Regions from separate parts of the Bacillus sp. DTU_2020_1000418_1_SI_GHA_SEK_038 genome, predicted to be linked through region 2. Evidence: riboswitches for the same ligand, from Rfam matches in the RefSeq annotation. Region 2 holds a riboswitch; each other region holds the start of a gene.
What was found. Region 2 has a riboswitch for cyclic di-GMP ahead of RRV45_RS03740 (PilZ domain-containing protein). Riboswitches for the same ligand answer to the same signal wherever they lie in the genome.
Positions count from the first base shown of each region.

Region 1: another riboswitch for cyclic di-GMP. It lies ahead of RRV45_RS19620 (hypothetical protein); the one in region 2 lies ahead of RRV45_RS03740 (PilZ domain-containing protein).
Region 3: another riboswitch for cyclic di-GMP. It lies ahead of RRV45_RS05095 (anti-repressor SinI family protein); the one in region 2 lies ahead of RRV45_RS03740 (PilZ domain-containing protein).

Region 1 covers NZ_CP135435.1:3,919,448-3,922,728, forward strand. Annotated here, with positions in the region: partial or broken gene RRV45_RS19605 (helix-turn-helix domain-containing protein) at 99-269, shown strand; gene RRV45_RS19610 (metallophosphoesterase) at 354-1,442, opposite strand; gene RRV45_RS19615 (DUF2187 family protein) at 1,624-1,836, opposite strand; gene RRV45_RS19620 (hypothetical protein) at 1,970-2,191, opposite strand; cyclic di-GMP riboswitch class I at 2,343-2,426, opposite strand; gene RRV45_RS19625 (PDZ domain-containing protein) at 2,687-3,281, opposite strand, start outside.
Region 2 covers NZ_CP135435.1:738,286-741,566, forward strand. Annotated here, with positions in the region: gene RRV45_RS03735 (TerC family protein) at 83-865, shown strand; cyclic di-GMP riboswitch class II at 1,167-1,251, shown strand; gene RRV45_RS03740 (PilZ domain-containing protein) at 1,409-1,783, shown strand; gene RRV45_RS03745 (DUF418 domain-containing protein) at 1,956-3,152, shown strand; gene RRV45_RS03750 (hypothetical protein) at 3,255-3,281, shown strand, end outside.
Region 3 covers NZ_CP135435.1:1,020,420-1,023,700, reverse strand. Annotated here, with positions in the region: gene RRV45_RS05110 (DUF1128 domain-containing protein) at 1-37, shown strand, start outside; gene mnmH (tRNA 2-selenouridine(34) synthase MnmH) at 158-1,216, shown strand; gene RRV45_RS05100 (helix-turn-helix domain-containing protein) at 1,400-1,723, shown strand; gene RRV45_RS05095 (anti-repressor SinI family protein) at 1,983-2,135, opposite strand; cyclic di-GMP riboswitch class I at 2,165-2,321, opposite strand; gene RRV45_RS22085 (DUF5658 family protein) at 2,550-2,858, opposite strand; gene RRV45_RS05090 (LPXTG cell wall anchor domain-containing protein) at 2,917-3,281, opposite strand, start outside.

The DNA.
Region 1 (3,281 bases), 1.3 Mb from region 2:
ATCAAGGGCAAATTCTGCTGAATCCAACGATAATTTCGTTTTAAAAATAAAAAGAGGAAAGGAAATATCAGCATCTCCCTTCCTCTTACTCTTATAACGAATATCAATTTCAAAAGAGCTTAAATTTACTGCAGCAAGGTGATCTTAATGTGACTGAAGTTGTTCATCAAGTGGGGTTTAATAGTACAAGCTATTTTATTGATATATTTAGAAGTTCTATCAAAATGACTCCATTTTCATACAAAAAATGTAAGATGAGTAATCGATAACGTGGAAATGAACGCAGGACAACGAAACTACCTTAAGAAATTACATAAATAAAAAAGAAAGTAAAAGAACTATAGGCGACTGACCTATAGTTCTGATTTGAATGTAAGATTGATAACGACTACCTCAGCTCGACTGCCAATCCGCAGTGGCGGACCCCATGTTCCAAATCCTGAAGAAACGATAGAATGGAGACTTTCCTTTTGCAGATGCCCCCAGTCATTTTCAAAAATCATCTCTGTAATCAAATTTGCTGGGGCCATTTGACCTCTGTGTGTATGCCCGGACAATACCAAATCTATTCCAGACTGCTCGGCAATATCTAGTTCTTTTGGCTGATGGTCCAGCATGATGATTGGTTTCTTATGATCCAGCCCCTTAACAAGCTCCTTAACCTCTTTCCGATTATCATCTGTTAAATCGTTTCTTCCAACGAGATAAAACAGATCATGAACGAAGACTGTTTCATCCTCTAACATATGAATGCCAGCTTTTTCAAGCTCTTTACCCAAAACTTCAAGATCACTTCCATAATAATCATGATTACCTGGAACAGCATAAACACCTAGAGGTGCACGTAGATTCGCCAATGTTTTCCCCATATTCTTCTCAAGGTATGGGTCAATAAAGTCATCAATGATATCACCCGGGATTAATATAATATCTGGTTGTATGTTTTCCGCAAGATCTACTAACCGTTGAAGATGTTTTTCCCCAACAATTTGACCAATGTGGAGGTCAGAAGCCATTAAAATCTTTACATTCTCTTCTTTTCCCTCTTTATCTATCTGAATATCATATGTTTTCACAACAGGGGACCACGCATTAAATAAACCGTACGCAAAAATAAAAATAAATATGGCAATAACCGTTAATCCAATCCAAAAGATCCCTTTCTTTTTTAGGAGATAGATAAGAAGATTAGCTACAGGCAAAAGGATCAAGCCGTAGCCGATGATGACAAGCCAGAGGTATCCAATTAGTTCCATTGGTGAAAAAAGGCTAAAGCGGCCGATAAACATTGAAATAGAAACAAAGACAATGACACCTATGTAAACGAATTTATTCACACGAAGTCTGGTAGAATTTAACCAAACCCATCCATTGTAGCCAACATAAAAAGAAATGGCTGTATAGATGGCAAAAAAAATGACAATAGCAGAAATAAAAGACATTGATTGTTACCTTTCCAAAGAAATCATTAGTTACCTGTATTATATACCGTGGAAAAATTGTAAGAAAACGAAATGCATTGGCCTAGTAAGAAAAACTGAGTGAGGAATCCCCCACTCAGTCTTTGTGTCTAGTTTCTATTTTAAGTATAAACTAACTAGATAAAAATTTGATTTTCGGAACTCACACTAGAGAATATTTCCCATGCTGAACAACTGTATTTGGCATTTCGTATCCTAAAGCTTTTGCATCCTTACTTGAAATTTCGACTAATACACTATTAGCCCTAACAAGAAACACTTTACCTTCATATCTGTTACTTTTTCTCTCAAAAAGAATAATATCCCCTGCATTCGCCCTTTTTTTATCGGAAAATTCACTCTTTTTTTCATGCATTTTCTGCTATTACGCTCCTATTTATAATATTCAAATGGCTGATTTCTTTTGACTATTAAAGAAGAAAATTCTGTTTAGATGTTAAAAAGATATGATATTTTTTAAAAAATCACCCTTCTAAAATTATCTAAACTCAGACAGCTTCCTTACTTTGTGTTATCATACGAATTGCATATTTAAGATTTTCTAAACATTCTAACCGAATTCTTTCATCGCAAACAAAATCATATAAAAGTTCTTTTTTGAGTTTTGAAGTAACGACAGATAGAGAATCTTCACTTATTTCTTTTAATTGATTCTCATTCAGATAGTTGTAAATTTCTCTTTCAAAGTATTCAACTGTACCAAATAACACAGTCAATTAACATTCCACCTCCATTATAATTTTTTCCATTTACTCAGATAGTCAAAAGATTCTCTAAAACTACCTCAAAAAAAGCCCACCAAAAAGATTGGTGGACTTGTATGATAAAGGCTATTCTATCATAGGTAACAGTATCCAATCATTTGGTAACCCGACGATCATAGCTAATCACCTTAGACTCGTGGCTTTGCGTCCTTATCTTTCAATAAGTTTGCCTTTATCAAACTGATACTTTTATAATAAAGCTTTAGCATGATAATTTCCAATAAAATTCGTCATTTTCCAACATGTTTTAACAAAAATAGTAGTTTTTTACCATTTAAAATAAAAAAAATGATACCAAAGTCCTTTTAAAAAGTGATGTACGAGAATTTTATTATTTGATTGAATTTTTTCTTATAAGGTATTTATTAACTAAAGAAAAAAGCTATCCTTTTTGTTAAAGAATAGCCAAATGATTCTCACGAATTATGAAAAATCACATTATTACACCGCTTCACTGCCCTTTTTCTTCTCATCCTGCACAAAAAGAATCCCAAGCTCATGGTGGTCCCCTTCATATAAGGCCCTTTGAGCAAAGCGGATTTGACCGTTCACATCGAGCACCTCCAGCTTACAATGTGCACGGTTTTTCAATAGTGCCTGATAGAAGCTGTTTCGGTCATGGACAGCGAGACCGTTTACCTTCGTAATGAGCTCTCCAACCTGTAAAGCCATATTGTTCGCTGGGGATCCAGGGATAATCCCAAGAACAAGAACACCATGATTTCTTTTTGAAAAATAAAACGGGAGATTCTCTTCCGCTATTCTCTGTCTTAACGTAATCATCTCGCGCCCAATAATCGCAAGCGTCACCACTGCGATCGAAGCAAGCGGATACCAGTAGCCTGAAATGGATAGCAGCGCTGTAAAAATACCGAGTGTGATGACTTTTTTACCGACTGCCTTCACCGCCTCGGCTGGCAAATTACCTTGAATCTGCTGAAAGAAGCCTACGGCAAACGGGACGAGAATAAGGGAATACGTGCTGCCTCCAAACGTAAAGACCGGCCACCATTCAAAAGGAGTCTGCAGTGCCTCC
Region 2 (3,281 bases):
GTAAAGGTTTTTTGTTTGCAAAAAAGGCATTACCAGCAGATTAAGATGCAGATAACATTAATCAAAAAATGGAGGAATAACAATGGAATTATCGATTTTATTAGAATATGGCTGGGTATTGCTGCTATTGATTGGGATAGAAGGACTTTTGGCAGCTGACAATGCATTAGTGCTAGCTATTATGGTTAGACATCTTCCTGAACAGGAAAGAAGAAAGGCATTATTTTATGGGCTGGCAGGGGCCTTTGTATTCCGATTTGGTTCTCTATTTGCCATTTCATTTCTTGTTGATATCTGGCAGGTTCAAGCAGTTGGTGCACTTTATTTATTATTTATTGCTTTAAATCATATATTTAGAAAGCTTATCGTAAAAAAGGGAAAAGAAAAAGCAACTCCCCAAGACGAAAAGAAAAAGGCTGGCTTCTGGATGACTGTTTTTAAAGTGGAACTAGCGGATATCGCCTTTGCGATTGACTCAATTTTAGCAGCGGTAGCTCTTGCGGTAGCACTTCCGAATACAAGCCTGCCGAACATTGGAGGCCTTGACGGAGGAAAATTTATTGTCATTTTTGCCGGAGGATTTATCGGTTTAATTATCATGCGATTTGCAGCAAATGTATTTGTTAAGCTGCTGCAAACAAAGCCTGGTTTGGAAATTGCAGCTTTTCTTATTGTAGGATGGGTCGGAGTGAAACTATCCGTTTATACCCTGTCCCACCCAGCATTAGCGGTACTGCCGGCAGAATTTGCACACTCCATAGAATGGAAAATTATTTTCTATGCCGTTCTCATTTTGATCGCTGTAGGTGGATGGTTTTTTTCCAAGGAGAAAAAGGAAATGATGACAGAGGAGAAAGCGAGTTAAGGATCAGAACTAGAAGGTTAACCAAATTGGTTAACCTCTTTTTAATGAAATGACTTAGTTAAAATTCGCCGGGCACCATTCCTTGGTGAATTTCATCAGGTTCGCAAATAAATGAGGTGGTTTCGCAAACAAACTGAGTCGTTTCGCAAACAAATCCTGTAATTTTGTAAATACCATGGGAAAAATGCCTGCCCCCGGCATACGGGAGCGCAGGCACACTTTAATTTTGATATTTTTTCCTTTTTAATTATTGATTTTTAGGACTTTATCACTATAATAAAGTGATATCGAGGAAAAAGCATAAAATTATGGAAGCGATGAAGAATCATTTGTATTTGGGCACTTTGAATGGTTCTGAGCGAGTAGTGCAACCGATCCTAATAGATATAGGGTCGTTTTTTTTTTTTTTTGAAACCTTGGAAAATGCCAATTCTGAGTAAGAATGGGTGTGCTCAGGATTAAGAAGTTCTGTCAGCCATTATCCAGTGATGAATTTGAAATATATATAAATCTACTATAATCAAATAAAGGGGTAATTTAAGAATGAAATATAATGGATTCTACAAAAGACAAGAAGGATTTCGACTGGCTTTTAATGAACCTATCCCAGCCACATTTACAATTTTAAATCTAGAAGGAAAAGTCGATGACAGCCAAAATGGATTTTTTCATATTTTAGATATGAGTGTAAAAGGAGCAAAAATCATCTCTATTAAACAAATCCACATCCCTAACTTCCATATAAAAATGGAATGTGTAATTGTTGATGAACCCATTCAAATGGATGGTGAATTAATTTGGGAAAAGAAGAGAAATAATGAATTTATTTACGGAGTAAGTTTTATCCCTAAATCGTATTCGGAACAACAATTGTTACAAGAACTAAAAAAGTATGTTATTAAAAATAAATCTTCATAAAGGGCGCTTTTCTATACTTCGCAAAGATAACAAAGTTTTGGGAACTATTGGTACATTAAGGACGTATATAATAGAGGAAAAAACGGTCCCACTCCACTAAGATTTATTGAAACGTCTTGAAGATTTAACGACATATGGAGTTGCATAGTACGAATAGAGAGGCAGGGAGATAATGTCAAGCTCGTCAGTATTAGGAAATGATCGAATTGTTACATTAGATGTTATAAGAGGATTTGCGATCCTTGGCATATTTTTAGTGAATATGCCATCTTTTACAGGAAGCGAATTTATGGTTTATACAGGCCTAGATAAAACCATTCGAATGCTGTTTGATATGTTTATCCAAACCAAATTCTATACAATCTTCTCATTTTTATTTGGACTTGGATTTTATATTTTTATGACACGAGCGGAGGATAGAGGGGAAAAAGTATTCCGTCTATTTTCAAAAAGGCTATTTGCTCTGCTGTTATTCGGTATTTTCCATCTTGTATTTCTTTGGGAAGGCGACATTTTGCATTCTTATGCGTTAATTGGATTCTTTTTATTATTATTCTATCGCAGGAAGGCAAAAACGGTCCTTATTTGGGGACTCATACTTATCCTTTTCTTTCAATTTTTAACAGGTGCTTCAGCATTGTTAGCGTATGTTGGCGAACAATTTGACGAATCATTAAATATTTCGGGACAGCTGCAAATGGAAAGGATGGAAGAGGGAGAAAAGAAGATAGAGGCCTATACAAGTTTATCATACCTTGAATTGTTAAAATGGCGTATTCCGAATGAACTAAAAGAAATAATCATGAACGAACCTTTTGTTATTCCGGATGTTCTTGGGATGTTTTTACTTGGTTTGTATGCAGGGAAAATTAATTTGTTCCGAAGGGTTAATGAATTAAAGCGAAGGCTTCGTATTATCCAGCTTATTACACTGTTAATCAGTATTCTTCCACTGGCCGCCATTGTTTTTAGTTACTTGAAGCTAGAAGAAGTAGTGTTTATGCACAGTCTTGGAAACTATTTTTATCTTCATTTTAGCGGATTTACATTATCTATTTTCTATATTGTCACGATTGCACTCATGCTGGAAAAGCAAATATGGCAGCGTATATTAAATCCGTTTCGCTATGCAGGGCAAATGGCGCTTACAAATTATTTATGTCAGACGTTTTTTGGTGTCATTGTATTTTACGGGTTCGGTTTGTTCGGGCAAATAACGCTAGCAATGGGGCTCTTAATTTCACTTATCTTTTATTTTGTACAAATAATCTTTAGCTATCTTTGGTTAAAAAAATTCCAATTTGGACCTTTTGAATGGTTATGGCGAGTGATGACATATGGAAAAGTACAACAATTTAGAAGGACGTAAGTAATTGAATACAAAGATAGTACAGCTGGAAATTCTTTGTGAATGTTTTTCAAATAATAGTGAACCCTTTTAATAAGCAAATAAATTAAGGGGTTGATCACTTTGAAAGAAAAGCAAAAGGATAACAAA
Region 3 (3,281 bases), 280 kb from region 2:
GGCAGAGGAGCTTGGGAATTTAAGAAAAAATAAGTAATTGCTAAAGCAGCCGGTATGAAGGCTGCTTTTATTTTTTGTAAAATCAATCAACGCCTTTTCATTTTGCAAATTAATGGATAAAATATTTTTAACAGATGCAGACTCGGAGGAAATCAAAATGAAAGAAATCAGTGTCGAACAGCTACTTGCGTTAAAGAATGCTGTTCCAATTGATGTGAGATCACCTGGCGAATATGACGAATTCAAAATTCCCGGGGCAGTCAATGTCCCTTTATTTACGAATGAAGAACGAGCGATGATCGGAACTATTTATAAACAGGAAGGGTCAGATATGGCAAAGTGGCGAGCGATGGAAGTCGTTTCTCCAAAGCTCCCTTCCATATTGGGGCAGATCAAGGGCATTCGGGAAGAAGGCAAGCATCCTGTTATTTATTGCTGGAGAGGCGGAATGCGCAGTCAATCGGTTGCTACCTTTCTATCATTTGCAGGAATATCCATTCATCGATTGGCTGGGGGATATCGGGCCTACCGGCAATTTATACTTGAAGAAATACCTGGGCTAATCCCTTCTCGAGCCATATCCATACACGGCATGACAGGTGTAGGCAAAACCGAAGTATTGGAAAAATTAAAGGAAAAAGGCATGCCTGTCATTAATTTAGAAGCACTCGCCCGCCATCGTGGCTCCATCTTTGGATCGTTTGGTTTATTCGAAGGACATAATCAAAAAACTTTTGACTCCCTTCTCTTTCAAACCTTATGGGAAGTAAAGGACTCCCCATTTTTCCTAGTAGAGGCCGAAAGTAAACGGATTGGCAAGGTGGTTCAGCCTGATGAATTGCTGGCAATAAAACATCAAGGCTTTAATATTAACCTTCAAGCGTCATTATCCTCTCGTATCGAGCGGATTTATCGAGAGTATGTAGAGCCTTATCAGCATGAACAGTGGTTTCATGATAAAGTTATGGAACGGTTAAAATATATTTTTAAACGAATAAAGGATTCAGACATTATAGCCGCTTTAAATGAGGCAGCAAGAAATAAAAACTATAAATTGATCATTCAAGTTCTGCTAGAAGAATATTACGATCCTCGGTATTCCCATAAGCAACTAGATTATGTGGGAGCGTTTCATCATATTGAAGCTGAAAATACGGAGAAAGCAGTCGAAGAGATTTTGAAGTTATTGGAAACAAAAAGTGCTCTATCAAAGTAATTTGAGCACTTTTTGTTTTTTCTTTATTCTTATTAAAATTAAGGACAAAAAAATAAATACTTATTCGAATATTATGATAAGATGTTAGTATATTTTTTGAACATATTGTTCTTAATATGGAACTATTGAACTATTTTTGTTATGATGATTTTATATATTCGATGATAAGGTGTGTGAGATTGGATGATCGGTGATCGCGTAAAATTACTTCGTAAAGAAAAGAAAATGTCGTTATCCGAGCTTGCCGAACAAGCTGGTGTGGCCAAGTCTTACTTAAGTTCACTAGAAAGAAACCTGCAAACCAATCCTTCCATACAATTTCTTGAAAAAATCGCAGCTGTCCTTCATGTTCCGGTTGATCATTTAATTCATGAACAGCCGAATACAGATGAATTGGATTCGGATTGGGTCGATATCGTTCAAGAAGCGATGAATTCAGGTGTTTCGAAAGAACAATTCCGGGAATTTCTCGAATTTAATAAATGGAGAATTGATCAGAATAAATAGATACATTGGCTATTTCTAAAAAGATGCAGAAGCAAGGTAGGTAAGCTATGAGCTTCTGCGTCTTTTTTGCAATGGGTTCCTTGTCAAACCGCCATATGCGCACATGTTCTCTAAGTTATTCATCCCGAATAAAACCCGTTCACATGCACACATATGGCAAAATCAACAACAATCACTAATCTCCCTTTGCAAAATAAAAAGCATTCCTATAAAGAACGGCAGTCCTTTAAGAAACACTTAGCTTTCTGTTCTATTATCTCTATTCAGCCACTTTCCAAGCTAGCTTTTTTACCCCATTTTTTAATAAGAACTCCCTAATTTCCTCTTTCTCAATCCCCATTTGCTTCGCCTTTACAATTAACTCCATCCACTCACTGTCTAGTAATTCCAGTTGGACTCTTGTTTTCCCCACACTCTTCCCCCCAAAATACGAATCGTATTCCAGGCAATCCAGCCATCTTGGTATGGAATCTGCCTTTTCTATGAGCTGCCTGCTATAATGAGTTTATGCAGCAAATCTTAAAAAAGAACACTTCATTCATACTTTAGACCTGTGACTTTGCGTCCCTATCTTTCAATAGGTTTGCCTTTTTCTGAAGCTTATCTCATAGGTAAAATATCGTCTAATTTTATTGTAATGGATAGGCTGTTGATAAATGTGTTATATTTTGTCAATTTTCAAATAATTTTTTACTCTTTTTTCTACAAATTACCACATTTTTTACATATTCACCGTTAGACTCTAATTAATCCTAGAAAAAAAGTCTATTATTAACTAGTTTCTAACATAATCGTGTTAAATATAGTCGAAATTCTTTTAAATCATTTATATGAGGGTTATGATCCAAATGGCATGAATTACAAAGACAACCGTATATATACCAGTGGCTGCTAGGGCTAAATGATGTACAATTTTTTTTTGAGGAAGTTTTTTAATAAAAAGGAATATACATAGAGCAGCTGATAGAATAACTTTAAAACCTAGAAAATAGAACGGATTTTTTTGGTAAAGGGCATTCATGATGGGATTACTTTCCTCAATTAAAGAAAACTGAATACCGAAAAATGTGACTAAACCATCGTACAAATTCAGTAAAGCTAAATAAAGAAAGATCTTTTTTAAATCGTTGTTCACTTATTATCATTCCCGACCAATACTAGTAATAAAAGGGCCTTGATCGCATTATTTCCAATCAAGGCCTTTGATTATCTCTTATACGTCTTTTTTGATATAGGAGAAAACCACCGCCTGCAGTCATTAATATGACCCCTATTAATAAATAGTTATACATATTTGTGGCTGTTGAAGGTAAGATTTGTCCCTTTACGATTGGTGCATCCAATTCTTCAATAGGAATGGAACGTATAGGTATCGGCATAGCCGTATCCTCTTCCGTAGCAGGATTTTCTATATTATTATTTTGATCATTTCCTTGATCTGACCTCGTTTCAGGACTGGTAGTAGGGGGTGCAGCATTATCATCTATTGGATCGGTGACAGTGGTTGAATCAGAATCTTGGTTTGGATTAGGATCTGGACTAGGCTCAGGAACAGGAT